One region of the Bradyrhizobium sp. FW305-F6 genome, then DNA from elsewhere that is predicted to be linked to it. Evidence: riboswitches for the same ligand, from Rfam matches in the RefSeq annotation. Region 1 holds a riboswitch; the other holds the start of a gene.
What was found. Region 1 has a riboswitch for S-adenosylmethionine ahead of metX (homoserine O-acetyltransferase MetX). Riboswitches for the same ligand answer to the same signal wherever they lie in the genome.

Region 1 (11,357 bases):
GTGCAGGTGATCGACGGCAAGACCGGCGCGACGCGCGACATGCTGCACGGCTTCAAGGCGCCGCATGACGCGGTCGTGCTCGCCGACGGAAGCATCCTGGTATCCGAGCTCGGGACCAAATCACTGGTCAAGGTGAGCGGTGAGCACGGCAAGGACCGCACCACCCTGATCGGCGATCTCGAGGGTCCGATGGGGCTCGTCCGCGGCGCCGGCGACGAGGTCTACGTCACCGAAGCCTTTGCGGGCGTCGTTTCCAGGATCGACATCAAGGGCGGAAAGACCGTCATCGCCAAAGACCTTAAGATGCCCGAAGGCATCGCGCACACAAGCGACGGCCAGCTGATCGTGGCCGAGGTCGGCGCCAAGCGGCTGATCGCGATTGCCCCCGAGAGCGGCAAGATCTCCGAGATCGCCGCCAATCTCCCGATCGGCCTGACTGGCGCACCCAACGGCCTGCCGACGCATATCCCCACCGGCGTCGCGGTCGGCGCCACGGGTACGATCTATGTCAGCTCGGACGTAGAGAACGCGATCTACAAGGTGACGAAGAAGTAGCATCCGTCGGAACATGACCTGACCGCGGAACCCGCACGCGGGCTCCGGGTTGGAGGCTGACGGAAGCCGACCACAGGAGGATCGCCCATGACGCGCCTCTCACGCGACGACGTCGTCAAGGCCGTGGACCGCGCCGACGACGTCACCATCGCCCAGATCATCGGAACCGGCGCCACCGCCGAGGAGCTCACGGAAGCCCAGGCCTGGCTCGCCAATGACGAGCCTATGATCAACGATCTGCGCCCGCTGGCGCAGGGCCGGGTGCGCGAGCTTGTGGATATTTTGTCGGAGCTCGATGAGGACGAGGAGGACGGTATCGGACCGGGCTCCGCCTCCGTCCCGTAAAGCATGATCCGGAAAAGTGCGAAGCGGTTTTCCGGAAAGATCATGCACAAACAACAACCTGAAGCGCGATGACGATTCATCCAAATCTCATCGCGCTTTAGAGCGCCGGCAAAGCAAAGAAACGCCCCGGAGAGGTTGACCTCTCCGGGGCGTTTGTCGACTCAGGCTTCGAACGCCGGCTCTCAGTTCAGCTTCCGCTTCGACACCGGCGCCTCGAACTGCGTGATCTCCGCCGTCTGAGGTGCCTTGCCGTTGAAGGTCAGCACGTTGCCTTCGGACGAAATCGCCACGGTGTCGCCGTCCCTGACGTCGCCAGCCAGGATCATCTCGGCGAGCGGATCCTGGAGGTGACGCTGGATCACCCGCTTCAGCGGCCTTGCGCCGTAAGCAGGATCCCAGCCCTTGGCGGCGAGCCAGTCGCGGCCGGCAGCATCGAGGCTCAGCACGATCTTGCGATCGGTCAGGAGCTTCTGGAGACGTGCGAACTGGATCTCGACGATCCGGCCCATCTCGCTCCGCTGCAGGCGGTGGAACAGGATGATCTCGTCGACACGGTTGAGGAATTCGGGGCGGAAATGCGCCCGCACCGTTCCCATCACCTGCTCGCGCACGGCCGAGGTGTCTTCCCCCTCCGGCTGGTTCACCAGATATTCCGAACCGAGGTTCGAGGTCATGATGATCAACGTGTTGCGGAAGTCCACGGTGCGGCCCTGACCATCGGTCAGGCGGCCGTCGTCGAGCACTTGCAACAGGACGTTGAAGACGTCGGGGTGCGCCTTCTCGATCTCGTCGAACAGCACCACCTGGTAGGGCCGGCGCCGCACCGCCTCGGTGAGCGCACCGCCCTCGTCATAACCGACATAGCCCGGAGGCGCTCCGATCAGCCGCGAGACCGAGTGCTTCTCCATGTATTCGGACATGTCGAGGCGGACCATCGCGGTCTCGTCGTTGAACAGGTACTCCGCGAGCGCTTTCGTCAGCTCGGTCTTGCCGACGCCGGTCGGCCCCAGGAACATGAACGAGCCGGTGGGGCGGTTCGGGTCCTGCAGGCCCGCGCGCGAGCGGCGCACGGCGGTCGCGACCGCACGCACGGCCTCGGCCTGGCCGACGACGCGTTTGCCGAGCTGCTCCTCCATCTTCAGGAGCTTCTCCTTTTCGCCTTCCAGCATCTTGTCGACAGGCACGCCGGTCCAGCGCGAGACCACCTGCGCGATGTGGTTGGCGGTGACCGCCTCCTCCATCATCTCACCGGAGTTCTCCTTAGCTTCGATATCCGCAAGCTGCTTCTCCAGCTGCGGGATCCGGCCATAGGCCAGTTCGCCGGCCTTCTGGAATTCGCCGCGCCGCTGCGCGTTGGCGAGCTCGACACGCAGACCATCGAGCTCGGCCTTCAGCTTCTGGGCATCGGAAAGCTTGTTCTTCTCCGCGCTCCAGCGCGCCGTCAACGCCGCCGACTTCTCCTCGAGCTCGGCAAGGTCCTTCTCCAGCGTCTGGAGCCTGGACTTGGAGCCGGAATCGCTCTCCTTCTTCAGCGCTTCCTGCTCGATCTTGAGCCGGATGATCTCGCGGTCGAGCGAATCCAGCTCTTCCGGCTTGGAATCGACCTGCATCTTCAGCCGCGCCGCCGCCTCGTCCATGAGGTCGATGGCCTTGTCGGGCAGGAAGCGGTCGGTGATGTAGCGGTTGGACAGCGTCGTCGCCGCCACCAGCGCGGAATCGGTGATCCGCACGCCATGGTGCTGCTCGTACTTGTCCTTCAGCCCGCGCAGGATCGAGATGGTGTCCTCGACCGAGGGCTCGCTGACGAAGATCGGCTGGAAGCGCCGCGCCAACGCAGCGTCCTTCTCGACGTGCTTCTGGTACTCGTCGAGCGTGGTCGCGCCGATGCAGTGCAGCTCGCCGCGGGCGAGCGCGGGCTTGAGCAGGTTGGAGGCGTCCATGGCGCCGTCGCCCTTGCCGGCGCCGATCAGCGTGTGCATCTCGTCGATGAACAGGATGAAGGTGCCCTCGCTGCCGGTCACTTCCTGCAGCACCGCCTTCAGCCGCTCCTCGAACTCGCCGCGATATTTCGCACCCGCGATCAGCGCGCCGAGGTCGAGCGAGAGCAGCTTCTTGTCTTTCAGGCTTTCGGGAACGTCGCCATTGACGATGCGCAGCGCGAGCCCTTCGGCGATGGCGGTCTTGCCCACGCCGGGCTCGCCGATCAGGACGGGGTTGTTCTTGGTCCGGCGCGACAGCACTTGAATCGTACGGCGGATCTCCTCGTCGCGGCCGATGACAGGATCGAGCTTGCCGTCGCGCGCCGCCTGGGTCAGGTCGCGGGCATATTTCTTCAGGGCGTCATAGGCGTTCTCGGCAGTCGCGGAGTCCGCCGTGCGCCCCTTGCGCAGCGCTTCAATGGCAGCGTTGAGGTTTTGCGGGGTGACGCCGCCCTTGGCGAGGATGGTGCCGGCCTCGCTGGTCTTCTCCAGCGTCAGGCCGAGCAGGAGACGCTCAACCGTGACGAAACTGTCGCCCGCCTTCTCGCCAGCCTTCTCGGCGGCGTCGAAGGTGCGGGCAAGGTCGGGCGCCAGGTAGATCTGGCCGGCGCCGCCGCCGGAAACCTTCGGCACCTTGTTGAGGGCGTCCTCGGTCGCCTTCAGGATCGCACGGGAATTGCCGCCAGCGCGATCGATCAGACCGGCTGCGAGCCCTTCATTGTCGTCCAGGAGGACTTTCAGGACGTGCAGGGTGGAAAACTGTTGGTGCCCCTCGCGCATCGCGAGCGACTGCGCAGACTGGATGAAGCCCCTGGAGCGTTCGGTGTACTTCTCGATGTTCATCTTCTGTCCCTCGGCCTGCCCCTGGGGCCCACTTAGGCACCCCAATACGGCATCTTCACTGGGTTTCCGCTGACCGCCTTGAGGTTTCTCAAGCGGTAACGGTCGTGTTTTGCCGACGCTGCCGCCGGCCTGAGCCAGATGTGGGAAGCGGGTTGCGGATGCGAAAGAGGCAAGTTCACAATTTCGTGCGCACCAATTTCGTACGCTTTTGGGCGGGCTTGGCGGCGGCAGGCCGAATCCCTTAAGTAGCCGCATGACCTTCAGCCACACTGCCGAGATCACCGGCCTCTACCGCTACCCCATCAAGGGCCTGACGCCGGAGCGCCTGTCGCGCGTCCCTTTGCGGACGGGCCAGACCCTGCCGGCCGACCGCCGCTACGCCATCGAGAACGGCCCAAGTGGGTTCGATCCCGAGGCGCCCCAGTGGAAGCCGAAAATCCAGTTCCTGATGCTGGCGCGCAATGAGCGCCTGGCGGCGCTCGACAGCCGGTTCGACGATGCCAGCAATGTCCTGACCATCCGCAAGGACGGCCAGATCGTCGCGAGCGGCGATCTCGAGACCGCGGCCGGGCGCGCCGCCATCGAGGCCTTTTTCAGCGCGAACTTTCAGCCCGAATTGAAGGGGCCGCCCAAGGTTCTCTCGGGCCGCGACCACAGCTTCTCCGATGTCGCCCGCAAGGTCGTGTCCATCATCAATCTCGACAGCGTCCGCGCCATCGAGGCCATGCTCGGCGGAGTCGCCGTGCATCCGCTGCGCTTCCGCGCCAATCTCTACGTCGAGGGCTGGCCGGCCTGGTCGGAGCTCGATCTCGTCGGCCAGACGCTCGCGATTGGGCAGGCCCGCCTGAAAGTGGTCAAGCGCATCGTCCGCTGCCCGGCCACCAATGTCGACCCCGTCACCGCCGAGCGCGATCTCGAGATCCCGCCCACGCTCTCGCGCCATCTCGGCCACATGGATTGCGGCATCTATGCCGAGGTGGTCGAAGGCGGCGAGATCGGCGTTGGTGACGCGGTGGCAGTGGAAGAGCCGAGATTGGTGTGAGCGAACTCCGCTGGCTCAACACGCTCCGTCATTGCGGGCGCAGCCGTAGGGTGGGCAAAGGCGCTCTTGCGCCGTGCCCACCATCTCGTTGAGCGGAGGGAAGTGGTGGGCACGCTTCGCTTTGCCCACCCTACCAGACCGTCGCTACGGATAGATCGTCAATTCGGCATCACATACGCATAGATCCTGCCGCGCGAGACCGGCGCTTCGCGGACCCGGTTGCCGTTGTTGCCGGAGATCATGATCGGATTGCCCTGCGCATCGATGCCGGTGATGATGCCGACATGACCGCCGCGGCGGCCGCGCGACATCACGGCGATGGCGCCGACCTGCGGGCCGGACACACGCGTGCCGTAGCGCGCGAACGAGCTCGCCATGTCGGACCCGGTGCCCTGATGGCCGGTCTTTTGCAGCACCATGTTCATGAAGCGTGCGCACCACAGACTGCCGCGGCCGGTCGGATTGCCGCCGATATAGCGCCGCGCTTCCGAGACGAGACCGGAGCCGCCGCCGAAGCCGCCGCTCATGGCGGCGTTGTCGCCGCTGCCCGCATAGCTCGCCTGCACGGCCGGGCTCATGTTGCGCGCGCGGCTGACGCGGCCGGATCGGCCGACATTGCGACCCTGCATCTCGGCGCCGCCCCATGAGTTCATGTTCGAGCCCATGTAGCCGTTCGCGTTGAAGTTCATGCTGCCGCCATTGGCGTTCGGGTCGTAGCTCGCAAAGCTGTTACCGAAGCCCGCCTGCAATTGCGCTGCGTTGCGCTCGAAGCCCGAGCTGCGCGCGTGGGAGCGATAATGATGATATCTGCCGGCATGATGCGCGTGAGCGTATCGCTCTGCGCTGTGACGATGATACGGCCGTGCCGAGGCCGGAGAAACCAACACGGCGAACGCCGCGAAGAACAGCGCCAGCGCGACAATACAACGCGACAGGCGAGACGCAAACAACTCGAACATTCTTCATCCTTCTTGACACCCCCACTTCCCACCGGCCCGTGCAATGACCGGCATCCGCTTGGCCGTTAAGCCGCCCGATGTGGCGAGAAAAAGACGAGACGTCCGGGAATGGCTGCGATGATTTTGTGTCGATGCTCCGCTGCTGCTGCCGCATTGCCGACACGGGCATTAACTGCGATCCTCGAACACGGCTTGAAACAGAGGGAAACGGTTAATGCCCCACGCCACGACCAAGGACGGCGTCCGCATCTATTTCGAGGAGGCGGGCCAGGGAACGCCGATACTTTTTCTGCACGAGTTCGCGGCCGACTACACCAATTGGGAGCCGCAGATGCGCTACTTCTCGCGCGGTCACCGCTGCATCACCTATTCGGCGCGCGGCTATACGCCGTCCGACGTGCCCGATGGCGAGGTCTACACCTACACGCATTTCTACACCGACGCGCTCGCAGTGCTCGACCATCTCGGGATCGATCGCGCCCATCTCGTGGGATTGTCGATGGGCGCCTACTCCTCGCTCCAGATCGGGCTCAACGCGCCGCAGCGCGCGCTGTCGATGACGCTCGCCGGCGTCGGCTCCGGCTCGGAGATCGAGAACCTGGAAGCCTGGCGCAAGCAGTGCCGCGCCAATGCCGAGCAGTACGACACGCTCGGCTCGGCGGACGTCGCAAAGGTCACGCGCGAGGCGCCGAGCCGGATTCCCTTCCTGGTCAAGGATCCCCGCGGCCACGCCGATTTCTATGCCGCGCTGGCACGGCACGATGCCAGGGGATCTGCCAACACGATGCGCGGCTTCCAGGGCGGCCGTCCCTCGATCTACACGATGACGGACGCGATCAAGGCCGTTGCAACACCCGCGCTGATCATCTGCGGCGACGAGGACGATCCCTGCATCGGGCCGAGCCTGTTCCTGAAGAAGCACCTGCCCGCGGCGGGGCTCGCGATGTTTCCGAAGTCCGGCCACGTGCTCAACCTGGAAGAGCCCGCGTTGTTCAACGAGAGCGTGGAACGGTTCGTCACGCTGGTGGAGGCGGGCCGCTGGCCGGTCCGGGATGCGAGGTCTTTGGCTCCACATTAGCTGTCATTCCGGGATGCGCCGAAGGCGCAGACCCGAATCCATCGGGCCGCAAACAGTGTGGCACGATGGATTCCGGGCTCGCGCTCTGCGCGCCCCGGAATGACGGAGAGAGATTATTTCCCCTCGCCCCGGCTCAGCAGAAACACCGCCTGCTCCCCGAACATGTTCCACACCCACCAGGGCAGGTTCAGCGGCACCGGGCGGCCGTAAAGGTCGAGCGCCACCGAACGCTCCATCTTGACGTTGATCTCGTCGCAGAGCTCGACGAAATCCTTGATGGTGCAGAAATGGATATTGGCGGTGTCGTACCAGGTCGCAGGTAGATTCTCGGTGCGCGGCATGTGGCCGCCGATCAGGAGTTGGAGCCGCATCTTCCAGAACCCGAAATTCGGGAACGACACGATGGCGCGGCGACCGATGCGCAGAAGATTCTCCAGCACCACACGCGGCTGCCGCGTCGCCTGCAGCGTCTGCGACAGGATCACGTAGTCGAAGGCATCGTCGGGATAATTGACGAGATCGGTGTCGGCGTCTCCCTGCACCACCGCGAGCCCTTTGGCGACGCAGCGATTGACGCCCTCGCGCGACAGTTCGATGCCGCGGCCGTCGATGCCGCGGGCCTCGAGCAGCTGAAGCAGATCGCCCTCGCCGCAGCCGACATCGAGCACCTTCGAGCCCGGCTTGACCATCTCGGCCACCAGCAGATGATCGACGCGATAATCACCGGAGGGCTTGGCCGCAACGCCGTCCAGCGGCAATACTTCCTGCACGGACATCTTAGCGATCCTTCAATCCACGGGCCTTGCCTGCCGATTGCAGGAAGGCGCGGGAGATGTCGAAGAACTCGGGCACGTCGAGCAGGAAGGCGTCATGGCCCCGATCGGTCTCGATCTCGGCGAACGACACCCGCGCGCTCGAGGCGTTCAGCGCATGCACCAGCGCGCGCGATTCCGAAGTCGGGAACAGCCAGTCGCTGGTGAAGGAGACCACGCAGAAGCGCGTCTTGATGTCGGCGAACGCCTTCGCCAGCACGCCGCCGTGGTCGGCGGCGATGTCGAAATAGTCCATCGCGCGCGTCAGATAGAGATAGGAGTTGGCATCGAAGCGCTCGACGAAGGACGAGCCCTGGTAGCGCAGATAGGACTCGACCTGGAAATCGGCATCGAAAGAGAACGTCGGCAGTTCGCGGTCCTGCATGCGACGGCCGAACTTGCGATGCAGCGCCGCGTCGGAGAGATAGGTGATGTGCGCCGCCATCCGCGCCACCGCGAGCCCGCGGTGCGGATGGGTGCCGCGATCGGCATAGCCGCCGCCGTCCCAGTCGGGGTCTGCCATCACGGCCTGGCGGCCGAGTTCATGGAAGGCGATGTTCTGAGCCGAGTGCCGCGTCGCGCAGGCGATCGCCAGCGCGGAGAATACGCGGGCAGGATAGGCCGCGGTCCATTGCAGCACCTGCATGCCGCCCATCGAACCGCCGACGACCGCAAACAGCGTATCGATGCCGAGCCGATCAATCAGCATCGCCTGCGCGCGCACCATGTCGGGGATGGTAATGACGGGGAAGTCCAGGCCCCAGACCTTGCCGGTGGCGGGATTGATCGACGCCGGGCCGGTCGAGCCCATGCAGCCGCCGATCACGTTGGAGCAGATGATGAAGTAGTGCTTGGGGTCGATGGGCCGGCCGGGACCGACCAGCGTCTCCCACCAGCCGGGCTTGCCGGTCACGGGATGCACATTGGCGACATGCTGGTCGCCAGTCAGCGCATGGCAGATCAGGATCGCGTTGGAGCGATCGGCGTTGAGCTCGCCATAGGTCTGGTAAGCGATCTGGAACGGGGTGAGATCGACGCCGCAATCGAGCCGCAGCGGCTGCTCGGCGCCAAAATTCGCGAGATGCGAGCTTGGATGATCCACCTCGTGCGAGCGCTCGTCGGCGCTGATCGCAGGACTTGGTATCGACTTGACGCCACCCATTTGACCATCGACCTCATGTGCGATCGGACTTCGGACCGCAGTGACATCAGGCCATGAAAAACCCGGCCTGAACGATAGGTTCGGCCGGGATCGAAAGCGTCCCCGGCCTGTTTAGCGAGTTTTTTAACGTGGCTGCAAGCCGGCCGGCTCAAATGACCACGGAACGGGCAAAAGCTACCGTCTTGGGCGGTTTTCGTCAAGTCGCGGCCCGGATCAGCCCAATTCGCCTGCCTCGCGTCGGCCGGAAAGGACTTCATTTCTCTTTGCTTTCGCCGCCCCGACTGCCTAATCAGGACATTCCCCATCGGAACGATCGACGACCAGACATGTCCCAACGTCCGCCCGCGCCACCATCATTGCAGGAACTGCGCAAGGAGATCGATGCGATCGACGAGAGCATGCATCGCCTGCTGATGCAGCGCGGCGACATCATCGACCGGCTGATCCAGGTGAAGCAGACCCAGGAGGTCGGCTCCGCGTTCCGCCCGGCGCGCGAGGCTTCCATGATGCGCGAGATCGTGCAGCGTCATCGCGGCATCCTGCCGCTCGACACGGTCGAGAGCATCTGGCGCGTCATCATTTCGACCTTCACCTATGTGCAGGCGCCGTTCTCCGTGCATGCCGACGTCTCGGTGAGCGAGCCGGCGATGCGCGATTCGGCGCGCTTCCATTTCGGCTTCACCGTGCCTTACGTCGCGCATTTCAGCGCGCAGGCCGCGGTCGAGGCGGTGGCGAAATCCAAGGGCGACCTGGCGCTGGTCTCGGCGACCTCCAGCCGAACCCCTTGGTGGCTGTCGCTGGAGGCGGAAGGCGCGCCGAAAATCATCGCGCGGATGCCCTTCGTCGAGCGTGCCGACCATCCGGCCGCATTGCCGGTGTTTGCGATCTCGCGCGTCGCCGACAGCGCCCTGGTGACAGAGGTCGAGACCTTCAGCGTGCGTGTCTCGGGCTGGAACGCCGAGGTCGCGCGCGCGCTGTCGCCGCTGGCCGAGATCGTGGCGGTGCCCGATACCGCCTTCGACGGCGCTGCGCTGCTGGTCTCGGTCACGAGCGCAACGAGCATCGAGAAAATCAAGGCTGCCCTGATCGAGGCGGGGGCCTCGGTCCGCTCCGTGGCCCTCGTCGGCAGCCACGCAACGCGCTATACGGTGCCCCCGACCGGGGCGAAATCGTAAACCGCGCGCCTCGCTATTTCGGAGTTCAAGATGTCCCGCCCCGTGCCGAATCCCGGCATTCTCGATATTGCGCCCTACACGCCCGGCAAGAGCCCGGTGCCGGAGCCGGGCCGCAAGGTGTTCAAGCTCTCGGCCAACGAAACGCCGTTCGGGCCCTCGCCCAAGGCGATCGAGGCGTTCAAGCGCGTGGCGGATCATCTGGAGGACTATCCGGAAGGCACCTCGCGCGTGCTGCGCGAGGCGATCGGCCGCTCCTTCGGGCTCGATCCCAACCGCATCATCTGCGGCGCCGGCTCGGACGAGATCCTCAATTTGCTCGCCCACACCTATCTCGGCCAGGGCGACGAGGCGATCTCCACCACGCACGGCTTCCTGGTCTACCCGATCGCGACCATGGCGGTCGGCGCCAAGAACGTCGTGGCGCAGGAGAAGAACCTCACCTGCGACGTCGACGCCATCCTGGCCGCCGTCACGCCGAAGACGAAGCTGGTCTGGCTTGCCAATCCCAACAATCCGACCGGGACCTACATCCCGTTCGACGAGGTCAAGCGGCTGCGCGCCGGCCTGCCGTCGCACGTCCTGCTGGTGCTCGACGCCGCCTATTGCGACTACGTCTCGCGCAACGATTACGAAATGGGGATCGAGCTCGTCGCCACCACCGAGAACACGGTGGTGACGCACACCTTCTCCAAGATCCACGGCCTCGCTGCGCTCCGCATCGGCTGGATGTTCGGGCCCGAGCACGTCGTCGACGCCGTCAACCGCATCCGCGGTCCCTTCAACGTGTCGACGCCGGCGATGTACGCTGCCGTCGCCGCGATCGAGGACACCGCGCACCAGGCGATGTCGAAGCAGTTCACCGAGACCTGGCGCAATCGCCTCACCGAGGAGATCGGCAAGCTCGGCCTGAAGGTGACGCCGAGCGTCGCCAATTTCGTGCTGATCCACTTCCCGACCGAGAAGGGCAGGACCGCGGACGAGGCCGACGCCTTCCTCACCAAGCGCGGCCTCGTGCTGCGCGGCCTGAAGAACTACGGCCTGCCGCACTCGCTGCGCATGACCATCGGCACCGAGGAGGCCAACCGCCTCGTGGTCGACGGCTTGCGCGACTTCCTGGCCGGCAAATGAATGCTGATCCGCACTTCCGGCGCGTCGCACTGATCGGCTTCGGCCTGATCGGCGGCTCGATCGCGCGTGCTGCGAAGCTGCAGGGCCTGGCGGACGAGATCGTCACCACCGCGCGCTCGGAGAAGACGCGCGCGCGCGTCGCCGAGCTCGGTATCGTCGATGAGGTCGTGGCGACCAATGCGGAGGCCGTGAAGGATGCCGATCTCGTCATCCTCTGCATTCCCGTCGGCGCCTGCGGACCCGTGGCAGAGGAGATCGCCGCGCATCTGAAACCCGGTG
Region 2 (11,357 bases), on a different contig from region 1:
ACGCGCGTGCGCCTCGCGGTCGGCGAGGAATGGCGCTCGAACGACGGCGGCAAGCATCGCTGGCGCGCCGGCGGCATGCTGATGCAGTTTCTGCCGAAAGCGCCGGAGCGCGCGCGGCAGGCCGACCTGCATCCCGGTGATGCGCCTGAAGGCACCGAGGTGCACAGCGTTGCCGAGGACGACGCCTGGGTCGAGGCGCGCTCGCTGATCGAGACCGTCGAGGACGTCGAGCTGATCGATCCCGAACTCTCGGGCGAGCGGTTGCTGTTCCGACTGTTCCACGAGCGCGGCGTGCGCGTGTTCAATCCGCAGGCGCTCGAGGCGCGGTGCTCCTGCTCGCGCGATGCGGTCGCCTCGATGTTGAAGAGCTTCTCGCCCGACGATCGCGCCGCAATGGTCAAGGACGACAAGGTCGTCGTCACCTGCGAGTTCTGCTCGTCGGTCTACCAGTTCACGCCGCACGAGGCGGGCGTGGAGGACGCCTAAGCACTCGTCCTTCGCTGACGCCGCCACCGTCAGAAGAATTCTAAAGAGCCGTCCCCACAAACCTGCGTGCTCTCTCGACGCAGGGCAATTTCGGCGTGTATCATCCTGTCCAATTGGGGCTGGGGGATACGATGCGAATTGTCTTGGGCGTGCTTGCTGCGTTGTTGCTGTCGGTCGGTGCGGCGCCCGCCGGCAAGGTGGTCGCTTCCGGCCGGCCGCTGATGCTCTATCAGGCCTCCGCCACCAATCCGGATTGCACCTCCGCTGGTACGGTCGTGCTGCGGGTCGCACAGGCGCCCGAGCACGGCAGCGTCAAGATCCGCAACATCGGTGTGTTTCCGCGTTTCGCCGAGAGCAATATCCGCAGCGTCTGCAACCGCCGCCGCGTGCCCGGCGTCGAGGCCGTCTACACCTCGCAGCGTGGCTATCTCGGATCGGATACCGTGGTGCTCGAGGCCCTCTTTCCTGCCGGGCGAGGCGTTCGGATGGTGTTCCCGATCCGCGTGATGTGAAGAACGGCTCGGTGGACGACCGAAAATGTGGGCGTGCTGCGCTTGCCGCCAGAGCGGCGGGTCAGTTCAGCACGCGCTTGCTGTCGGGGCTGTCCAGCGAAAACGCCGGCACGTCGATCTCGAAGCGCTCGCCGGTCTCGCTGACCATCTGGTAGCGGCCGGTCATGAAGCCGGAGGCGGTCGAGAGCGGCACGCCGGAGGTGTATTCGAAGCGCTCGCCGGGGGCCAGGACCGGCTGCTCGCCCACCACGCCCTCGCCCTTTACCTCCTGCTGGCGGCCGGAGGCATCGGTGATGATCCAGTGCCGGGTCTTGAGCTGGACGGTCTCGTCGCCCGAATTGGTGATGACGATGGTGTAGGACCAGAAATAGCGGGAGCGGTCGGCCGACGACTGCTCCGGAACAAAGTTCGGCTCGACGGTCACTTCAATCTGGCGGGTCACGGCGCGGTACATGACCTCCATCATACCGAATCCGCCGCCGGGAACCAAACCCCTCAAGCGGCTTAGGCGACATCGTCCCGCCAGAATTGGAAGGGTAGGAGACCTCGCTGCGTGCGGCCGCTTTGCGAGAGATCGGCGGGGCCGGTACACTGCTTGAAACGTCGATTTGCGGAAGGGTTTTGAGCCCCGATGAGCATTGCCGACCAGGTGACGGGATCGACCATCTCGGGGACCAAGCCTGCGGGGACGAGGCCGCGCGCGGCCGCGCCGGCCATCACGCTGCCCGCCATCGGCGAGCGCGAGCTTAGGCTCGATCTGTTCCGGGGGCTCGCGCTGTGGCTGATCTTCATCGACCATCTGCCGGCGAGCCTGCTGACCTGGTTCACTATCCGCAATTACGGCTTCAGCGACGCCACGGAGATTTTCATCTTCATCTCCGGCTACACCGCGGCCTTCGTCTACGGCCGCGCGATGCTGGAGAGCGGCGTACTTATCGCCACCGCGCGCATCCTGCGCCGCGTCTGGCAGATCTACGTCGCCCACGTCTTCCTGTTCACGATCTTCCTCGCCGAGATCTCATACGTGGCGACTCGCTTCGAGAACCCGCTCTATACCGAAGAGATGGGCATCATGGACTTCCTCAAGCAGCCCGATGTCACCATCGTGCAGGCGCTGCTTCTGCGTTTTCGTCCCGTCAACATGGACGTGCTGCCGCTCTACATCGTGCTGATGCTGGCCTTGCCGCTGATCCTGTGGTCGATGAAGTGGCGGCCCGACGTCACGCTCGGGCTTTCGGTGCTGCTCTACGCGGTTACCTGGGAGTACGATCTCTATCTGTCGGCCTATCCGAACGGCTTCTGGGCCTTCAATCCCTTTGCCTGGCAATTGCTGTTCGTGTTCGGGGCATGGTGTGCGCTCGGAGGTGCGCGGCGCATGTCGCGCATTCTGTCGTCACGCGTTACGATGTGGATGGCGATCGCCTATCTCGTCGCGGCGTTCTACGTGACGCTGACCTGGTATGTGCCGCAGCTCTCCCTGTTCATGCCGAAGCGGATCGAGCAGTGGATGTATCCGATCAACAAGACCGACCTCGACGTGCTGCGCTTCATCCATTTCCTGGCGCTGGCCGCGCTCACGGTGCGCTTCCTGCCACGGGACTGGCCGGGCCTGAAGTCGCCCTGGCTGCGGCCGCTGATCCTGTGCGGGCAGCATTCCCTCGAGATCTTCTGCCTCGGCGTTTTCCTGGCCTTTGCCGGCCATTTCGTGCTTGCCGAAGTCTCCGGCGGCCCGGCCATGCATGCGTTGATTAGTCTCTCCGGAGTCCTGATCATGTGGGGGGTCGCCTGGGTGATTTCATGGTACAAGCGCGTGGCTGACAAGAGCGGTGCGAAAACCAAGAACGCCGTCGGCAACGCCGATCTGGCGGGAGGGGGCTGATGAAGGCGAAGGTTCTCCTGAGCCTGGTTCTGCTATGCTGTGGCCTCGCCGCGCCCCTGGCGCGCGCGGGCGATGCCGCGTCCACGCCTGTCACGACCTCACCCACCACGGCCGCACCTGCCACATCCCCTGTGCCCGCGGCCTGCGAATTGCCGTCCTATCTGCTCTCCAGCGAAAGCCAGCTGCCCAAGGTCGCGGATGCGGTCAAGGCCGGCAAACCGCTCGATATCCTGGTCATCGGCAGCCGCTCGACCACGATTCCGTCGTCGGAAAGCAGCTCATACCCGGCGCGCATGGAGGCGATCCTCAAGGAAAAGCTGCCGCCGTCCGAGGTCGTGCACGTCTCCGTAGAAATACAGAGCAAGAAAACGGCAGAGGAGACCGCGTCCACCTTCGTTAAGCTGATGGAAGCAAAAACGCCTACTTTGGTGATCTGGCAGACCGGGACCGTGGATGCTATCCGATCCATCGATCCCGACGAATTTCGTAGCGCGGTCACCGACGGTGTTGTTGCGCTGCAAAAGGCAGGGGCTGACGTCGTCTTGATGAATTTGCAGTACAGTCCCCGCACCGAAACGATGATTTCGGCACAGCCTTTCCTAGATAATATGCGCGTGGTGGCGCAGGAGCATGACATCCCGCTGTTCGATCGTTTCTCGATCATGCGGCAGTGGAATGATCAGGGCCAGTTCGACCTGTTCAGCCCGTCCCGCGGGCCCGAGCTTGCGAAGCAGGTCCATGATTGCCTTGGCCGGTCACTGGCGCAGTTCGTGATCGACGCAGCCCGTCTGGAGCCGGCGCAGCAGCAAAATTGAGGTCTAGCGTTAATGAGTTCTCTCCGCCCTTTTTGCCTGACGACATGGCTGGCCGTGCCCGCCGCGGCGGCGCTGTTGTTGCTGACGCCGGCCTCGCATGCGCAGACGCCAGCCGCAGAGCCGACCCCCGCACCCGCCCAGTCGGCTGATCCTGCGCCCGCTCCGCCGTCCCAGACCAACGTTGCCGCAAGGTCGTCCGAGCCGCGCGGCGTCACGTCTCGCGCCATCGACAAGGTGAAGGAGGTCGCGAAGTCCGCCGCCGACATCTTCAACCGCGTGCCCTGCCTGCCGCCGAAGGGCGGCTCGAAGGCGGTGGGCTCACTGCCCCACGTGGCAAGTAAGCTGGTCGCCGGCCAGCCCGTCGTCATCGTCGCGTTCGGCTCGTCGTCGACCCAAGGGTTCGGCGCGAGCTCGCCGGAGTTCAATTACCCCAATCGTCTCGCCGCGCAGCTGCGCCGGCACTACCCGACCGCCGACATCACCGTCGTCAATGCCGGCGTCGGCGGCGAGGATGCCCCCGAGATGATGAAGCGCCTGCAGACGCAGGTGATCGACAGGCATCCGGATCTCGTGATCTGGCAGGTCGGCACCAACGCCGTGCTTCGCAATCTCGATCCCGGCGAGACCGTCAAGCTGGTGGAGGAAGGCATCAGCCGCATCCAGGCCGCGGGCGGCACCGACATCGTGCTGGTCGATCCGCAATATTCGCCGGCCGTCAACCAGCGCAAGGAGAGCGCCGGCAAGATGATCAACATGCTCGGCAAAGTCGCCGAGCTTCGCCACGTCGGCATCTTCCCGCGCTTCGAGGTGATGCGCGACTGGCACGAGAACCAGTCGATCCCGGTCGAGAACTTCGTCATCGCCGACGGCCTGCACATGAACGATTGGGGCTACGCCTGCTTCGCCCAGCTGCTCGGCGACGACATCATCCGTTCGGTCGGCCAGATCAAGCTGGGTGTGAACGTGCCGGCGGACGTGAGGACGTACCGGCCGATGTAGGCACGCTGCCGTAGGCTGCGTAGGGTGGGTTAGGCGAAGCCGTAACCCACCACTGTCTTTCCCCGCGGATGCAGAAGAGGTGGATTACGCCTTCGGCTAATCCACCCTACCAGACCTCCGTCGTCTCACGCCTTCTCCAGCGCCGCGGTCAGATCCTCGATCAGATCATCGGCATGCTCGAGCCCTGCCGAGAAGCGGATGAAGCCTTCGCTGATGCCGAGCGCGGCGCGGTCTTCCGGCTTCAGGCGCTGATGCGTCGTGGTCGCCGGATGCGTGACGAGGCTCTTGGCGTCGCCGAGATTGTTGGAGATCTTGGCCAGCTTCAACTCGTTGAGCACGCGGAACGCGGCCTGCTTGCCGCCCTTCACCTCGAAGCCGACCAGCGTCGAGCCGCCGCGCATCTGCTTCTTCACCAGCGCCGCCTGCGGATGATCGGCGCGGCCCGGATAGACCAGCCGCGAGATCTTGGGATGGCTCGCCAGCACCTCGGCGATGCGCCCGGCCGTGTCAGTCTGCGCGCGCACGCGCACGCCGAGCGTCTCCAGGCCCTTGAGCAGGACCCAGGCATTGAACGGTGAGATCGACGGGCCGGTCTGGCGCATGAAGTTGTGGATGTGCTCGGCGATGAAGGCTTCCGATGACAGGATGATGCCGCCGAGACAGCGGCCCTGGCCGTCGATGTGCTTGGTCGCGGAATAGACGACGACGTCGGCGCCGAGCGCCAGCGGGCTCTGCCAGATCGGGGTCGCGAATACGTTGTCGACCACCAGGCGCGCGCCGCCCTTGTGCGCGATCTCGGCGATCGAGGGGATGTCGAGCACGTCCAGCGTCGGGTTGGTCGGGCTCTCCAGGAAGAACGTCTTGGTGTTCGGCCGCAGCGCGCGCTGCCACTGGTCGAGATCGAGCCCGTCGACCAGCGTGGTCTCGATGCCGTAGCGCGGCAGCAGGTCCTGGATCACGTAGAGGCACGAGCCGAACAGCGCGCGCGAGGCCACGACGTGATCGCCGGCCTTCAGCGGCGCCAGGATCGCGGTTGTCACCGCCGCCATGCCGGTTGCGGCCGAGCGGGCGGCCTCGGCGCCTTCGAGCTCGATCATGCGGCGCTCGAACATCGCGATGGTGGGGTTGGAGTAGCGCGAATAGATGAAGCCGGGATCCTCGCCCTTGAACCGGGCCTCGCACTCCTCGGCGCTGTTGTAGACGTAGCCCTGGGTCAGGAACAGCGCCTCAGACGTCTCGCCAAATTGCGAGCGCAGGGTGCCGGAATGGACCAGGCGGGTTTCGGGACGGTAGGCAGCAGGCGACTTCGACATAGGTACCTCCGACATGACCGCCGCGTCGAAAACGGTCACAAAAAAACCGGCCTGGATATCTCCACGGGCCGGGATCACAGAGGTCCCCGGCCTGTTTAGCGACTTATTTAACGTGGCTGCAAGCCGGCCGGCTCAAATCACCACGGGATAAGTGATGCTCATATTCCGCAATGCCCTTTCCGTCAAGGCGTCCATCGGATAGCCGTAAAAGACCTGTATTTCCCGGCATGTCCGGATGCGTTTGAGCCCTGATGAGGACCCCCGGTTGACGTTCACGGTCGCCGCCGACGCCAATGGTATCCTGCCCGACCGCATGATCGCGGCGATGGCGGAAGAAGGTCTCATCCTGCCCGCCTACGACTTCATCGAGAGCCAGATCCAGCCGGCCAGCCTCGATCTGCGGCTCGGCGACATCGCCTATCGCGTCCGTGCCAGCTTCCTGCCCGGTCCCGGCGCCACCGTGGCCGAGCGTATTGACGAATTGAAGCTGCACGAGTTCAGCCTTGCCGACGGTGCGGTGCTGGAAACCAACTGCGTCTACATCGTGCCGCTGCTGGAGAGCCTCGCGCTGCCGCCGGAGATCGTCGCGGCCGCCAACCCGAAGAGCTCCACCGGCCGGCTCGACGTCTTTACCCGCGTGATCGCCGACGGCACCCGCCGCTTCGACATGATCGGCGCCGGCTATCACGGCCCGCTCTATGCCGAGATCAGCCCGAAGACGTTTCCGGTGTTGGTCCGCGAAGGCTCGCGCCTCAGCCAAGTGCGCTTCCGCACCGGCGATGCCATCCTCAATGCCGACGAGCTCGATGCGCTGCACGCCAGCGAACGTCTGGTCGACATCGACGATGCCGATCTGTCCGGCGGCGTCGCCGTCTCGGTCGATCTGTCCGGCGAGAAGGCGAGCGGTTTCGTCGGCTACCGCGCCAAGCGCCACACCGGCGTCGTCGATGTCGATCGCCGCGCGGGCTACGCGGTGGAGGAATTCTGGGAGCCGATCTCGGCGCGGCCCGACGGCAGCCTGATCCTCGATCCCGGCGAGTTCTACATCCTCGCGTCGAAAGAGGCGGTGCAGGTGCCCCCGGACTACGCCGCGGAGATGGTGCCGTTCGATCCGCTGGTCGGTGAATTCCGCGTGCACTACGCCGGTTTCTTCGATCCCGGCTTCGGCTATGCCGGCGCGGGCGGGCAGGGCGCGCGCGCCGTGCTGGAGGTGCGCTCGCGCGAAGTGCCGTTCATCCTCGAGCACGGCCAGATCGTCGGCCGCCTCGTCTACGAGAAGATGCTGGGCCGCCCTGACGCGATGTACGGCCAGCGTATCGGTTCCAACTACCAGGCGCAGGGCCTCAAACTATCCAAGCATTTTCGGGTGTAGCGATAATCCAGCGCTGTCATTCCCCGCGAAGGCGGGGAATCCAGTACGCCGCGGCCCTCGAGTTCAATAGCAACTGCCTCTGGAATACTGGATCGCCGCCTGCGCGGGCGATGACAGCCGCCGCCGCAAACTTCGTGAAGCGGAATTGGCGGGCGGCCGCGCAGGGCGCCCTGCATGGGGGTCATGTTGCCTGCGGCAAGCTGCGGTGACACACTCGATCAAAATCAAAGATCGGGAGCGAACATGGCCGCCGCATCAGACGCAGCGCAAGAAGCCCAATGGAAGCGCTGGCGCGCGGTCGCCGATCTCTATCACGCCTATTTCACCGGGCTCATCCTCACCGTCGTCACGCGCCGCGGCACCGCTGACGCCGCCGAGTTCGTTTTCCGCGTCTTCCGCCGCCAGCAGCAGGAGCGCTTCCTTCCCGGTCTGAAGAAGCTCGGGATCGATCATCTGCCGCCCGCGGTCGCCGCCGCGCAATATCACTACCTCTCCAACTGGATCGGCGGCGTGCACGTCGAGTACATGTACGAGAGCGACACAAAAGCCTGGATCCGCTATCCGCCGCCGCGCTGGATCTGGAAGGGCACCGCGATCTGCGGCATTCCCGGCGAGGTCTCGCGTGCGATGTTGCGCGGCTGGCACGCCAACAACGGCGTCGCGCTCGGCGATCTCAGGCTCGGCTTCGTCTGCACCAAGCAGAGCGTCGACGGCCAGGACGGGCTCGAAGGCTATTATTGTCAATACGACCACTCGCTCGAAGTCGATCAGCGGCTCGTGTTCGCGCGTCACCTCGAAGCGCCGCTGTTCGACGCGAAGACTGCGCCGGCGCTGCCGGTCGCGAGCTGGCCAAGGCCGCGCCTGGAGAAAGCCTATCGCAACTACGCGATGGAATATGTGCGCACGGCCGCTCCCGTGATGGTGCAGCTGTTCGGGCCGGAGGACGCCGGCTACCTGCTGCGCCTCACCGGCAAGCTGATCGGCATGCAGTATTTCGACGAGGTCGCGGCGGCGCTGGCAATGGGTCGCGGCGGCGCGCGAGAATTCGCATCGTTCCTGAATGCGCTGTTCGCGGCGCAGGACGATGCGGCCGAGATGACATCATCGGAAGGCACGTTCGAAATCGGCCAGCAGAGCTGGAAGCTGATGGACGACATCGCTGACTATCATCCCGGCTGCGCGAAGGTGCTGGAGGGACTGGTCGAGGGCCTCGCTGCGGGATGCGGGCGGCATATCGGTGTGCATCTGCGGCCGTCAGCAGGCGGCCGGCCGCCGCTGATTTGGACGATCGGGTAGCTTCACGATCGAGATGTGCTGTCGCAGAGCACGCCTGCACCCGGCGCAGGCGGAATCGCGCTGGGCCGTGCTAAGCCCGTGTCGCGCCGTGGGCGCGAATAGATATTGGCACCTGTTCAATGCCGCGCCGCAAACGGCGCCCGTGCCCGGGAGAGGACATGTCCGACATCGCCGAAATCCCGGTCGATGAGCAAGAGCGCCCGCTGCCCCCGCCTCCGCCGTCGGTCAGGAGCGCGCTCACGGACGGGCCGATCCTGCGCACGCTGCTTTCGCTCGCCTGGCCCAACGCGATCGGCTTGTCGGCTGGCATCTGCGTGGTGATTGCGGAAACCTCCTATGTCGGTCGGCTAGGCGTCGAGGCGCTGGCCGCGATGGCGCTGGTGTTTCCGACAATCATTCTGACCATGACGATGTCCGGCGGCGCCATGGGCGGCGCGGTAGCTTCGGCCATCGCGCGTGCGCTCGGCGCGGGGAATCGCGAGCGCGCCGGCACGCTTGCCGTGCATGCCCTGCTGATCGGCATCAGCTTCGGCCTCGTCTTCATGCTGGGCATGCTGATCTTCGGACCGAAAGTGCTCGAAATGCTCGGCGGTCGCGGTGAAGTGCTGACGCATGCGATCGCCTACACGCAGGTGTTTTTCGGCGGCGCTGTGCTGCCCTGGCTGCTCAACACCATGGCGGGCATTTTGCGCGGCACCGGCAACATGAAGCTGCCGTCGTTCCTGATCCTCAACTCGGCGGCCTGGCAGATCGTGCTCGGCGGCACGCTCGGCCTCGGGCTCGGCCCGGTCCCTCAGCTTGGCATGCGCGGCGTCGCCGCCGGCGCGCTGATCGCCTACATCATGAACATCGGCATCATGAGCTGGTACCTGTTCTCCGGCCGCGCGCGCATCACTCTGAAGCTGCGCGGCCTGCGCGTCCAATGGGCGATGTTCTTCGACATCCTGAAGGTCGGCGCCGTCGCCTGTTTTTCGCCGCTGCAATCGGTGCTGACGATCTCGATCTTCACCCACATGCTGGCGAAATTCGGCACCGCGATTCTGGCCGGCTACGGCATCGGTGCGCGGCTCGAATTTCTGCTGACCTCGATCGCGTTCTCGTTCGGCATCGCCTGTGTGCCGATGGTCGGGATGGCAATCGGTGCAGGCCGCATCGCGCGCGCACGGCGCGTCGCCTGGATCGCCAGTGCTGCCGCCTTCGTGGCCGTGGGCGCGCCGGCCTGCCTCGTTGCGATGTTTCCCGATCTCTGGATCAACATGTTCACGGACAGTGCAGCCGTACGCGCGGCGAGCCATCAATATCTCTCGACGGTCGGACCGTTCTACGCCTTCTTCGGCCTTGCCACGACGATGTATTTCTCCTCGCAAGGCGCGGCGAAGGTGATCGGTCCCGTGCTGGCGCAGACGGCGCGGCTGATCTACATCGCGGGTGTCGGCTGGTGGCTGTCGACGCACGAGGCCAGCGCGCAGAGCTTCTTCTGGCTGGCCGCGAGCTCGATGGTCGTGCTCGGCCTGCTGTCATGCTCCAGCGTGATGCTGACACGCTGGGGACCGCACGAGCGCAAGCCCGCGGTCGCGCCTGCTCTTGTTGTCGACTAGCGACGCTTGTGGCGGCGATGGCCGCCGCCGGTATTGGCGAGCCGCATCAATTGCGGGATCATCGCCATCATGTCGCTGCCGCCGGTGCCGCCGAGCATGCCCATGATGTCGCCGCCGCCCATGCTGCCGATCCCGACCGGCATATAACCACCGCTCATCGGCGTGTAACCGCCATAGTTGGGCGCGCCGAAGCCGCCGCCGCCTATGCCGCCAAGGCCGCCACCCATCATGCCGCCGAACCCGCCGCCACCGTTCTCCATCATGCGGCTCATCATCGGGCCCATGGTCTGCATCAACATGGCGAAGCGGCGCTTGCCCATCTTCGCCTTCATCATCTCCAGCACCGGCGCCATCTGGGTCATCATGTCCTCGCCGCCAGCACCGCCGCCGCCGAGGAATTGCGCCTTTGCCGGCACGCTCGAGATCGAAAACAGCAGCAGCACGGCGGCCGCCTGGCAGATCACCTTGTCCGCACCTCTCATGGCATGCTCCTCACGTGCGTGGCGCCGCCGGGAGAGCGGAGCCAACCGGACGCACGGGGGCATGGTTACGGCCGCCGAGGGCGGGCTTCTGTGAGACAACTCACAGTGAATGATCCGGCCGCCGCCAGCGTCGGAAGTCCTTCCGGGGCGGCTCGAAGAGCCGAACCCGGAATCTCGAGATTCCGGGGCTGGTGCTACGCGCCATCCCGGAATGACGGCATTTGTGCTGCGATGGCCTGCGCCTCTACGGACAAACCGCCTCGACATTGTTGCCGTCGGGATCAATGAGGAACGCCGCATAATAGGTCGGGCTGTAATCCTTCCGCGGCCCGGCGCCGCCGTTGTCACGCCCGCCGCTCTTCATGCCCTCGCTATGAAACGCCTTGACCGCGTCATGATCCCCGGCGCGGAAGGCGATGTGGACGCCGTCGGCCTTCCGGCCCTTGTTCAGGTGCAGCCACAGCGCCGGCTCGCCCTTCGGCCCGAAGCCGGCATAGCCGTCGCCGCTGGAGCACAGGACGTAACCGAGCGGCGCCAGCACCGCGGTGTAGAAGCGCGTGGCTGCGTCTAGATCGGCAACGCGCAATCCGATGTGGTCGTACATG

Region 2: another riboswitch for S-adenosylmethionine. It lies ahead of AC3WLX_RS19420 (O-succinylhomoserine sulfhydrylase); the one in region 1 lies ahead of metX (homoserine O-acetyltransferase MetX).

What each region holds. Positions count from the first base shown of each region.
Region 1 is NZ_JBYSYD010000004.1:696,259-707,615, reverse strand. It holds partial or broken gene AC3WLX_RS27780 (hypothetical protein) at 1-555, shown strand, start outside; gene AC3WLX_RS27775 (hypothetical protein) at 643-900, shown strand; gene clpB (ATP-dependent chaperone ClpB) at 1,083-3,722, opposite strand; gene AC3WLX_RS27765 (MOSC domain-containing protein) at 3,976-4,764, shown strand; gene AC3WLX_RS27760 (TIGR02594 family protein) at 4,923-5,723, opposite strand; gene AC3WLX_RS27755 (alpha/beta fold hydrolase) at 5,938-6,801, shown strand; gene metW (methionine biosynthesis protein MetW) at 6,915-7,577, opposite strand; gene metX (homoserine O-acetyltransferase MetX) at 7,579-8,775, opposite strand; SAM riboswitch at 8,866-8,945, opposite strand; gene AC3WLX_RS27740 (chorismate mutase) at 9,102-9,950, shown strand; gene hisC (histidinol-phosphate transaminase) at 9,981-11,078, shown strand; gene AC3WLX_RS27730 (prephenate/arogenate dehydrogenase family protein) at 11,075-11,357, shown strand, end outside.
Region 2 is NZ_JBYSYD010000002.1:1,694,588-1,705,944, reverse strand. It holds gene AC3WLX_RS19450 (Hsp33 family molecular chaperone) at 1-486, shown strand, start outside; gene AC3WLX_RS19445 (hypothetical protein) at 618-998, shown strand; gene apaG (Co2+/Mg2+ efflux protein ApaG) at 1,060-1,452, opposite strand; gene AC3WLX_RS19435 (OpgC domain-containing protein) at 1,630-2,877, shown strand; gene AC3WLX_RS19430 (SGNH/GDSL hydrolase family protein) at 2,877-3,692, shown strand; gene AC3WLX_RS19425 (SGNH/GDSL hydrolase family protein) at 3,705-4,691, shown strand; gene AC3WLX_RS19420 (O-succinylhomoserine sulfhydrylase) at 4,817-6,004, opposite strand; SAM riboswitch at 6,079-6,158, opposite strand; gene AC3WLX_RS19415 (2'-deoxycytidine 5'-triphosphate deaminase) at 6,240-7,376, shown strand; gene AC3WLX_RS19410 (hypothetical protein) at 7,620-8,672, shown strand; gene AC3WLX_RS19405 (MATE family efflux transporter) at 8,831-10,270, shown strand; gene AC3WLX_RS19400 (hypothetical protein) at 10,267-10,752, opposite strand; gene AC3WLX_RS19395 (VOC family protein) at 10,997-11,356, opposite strand.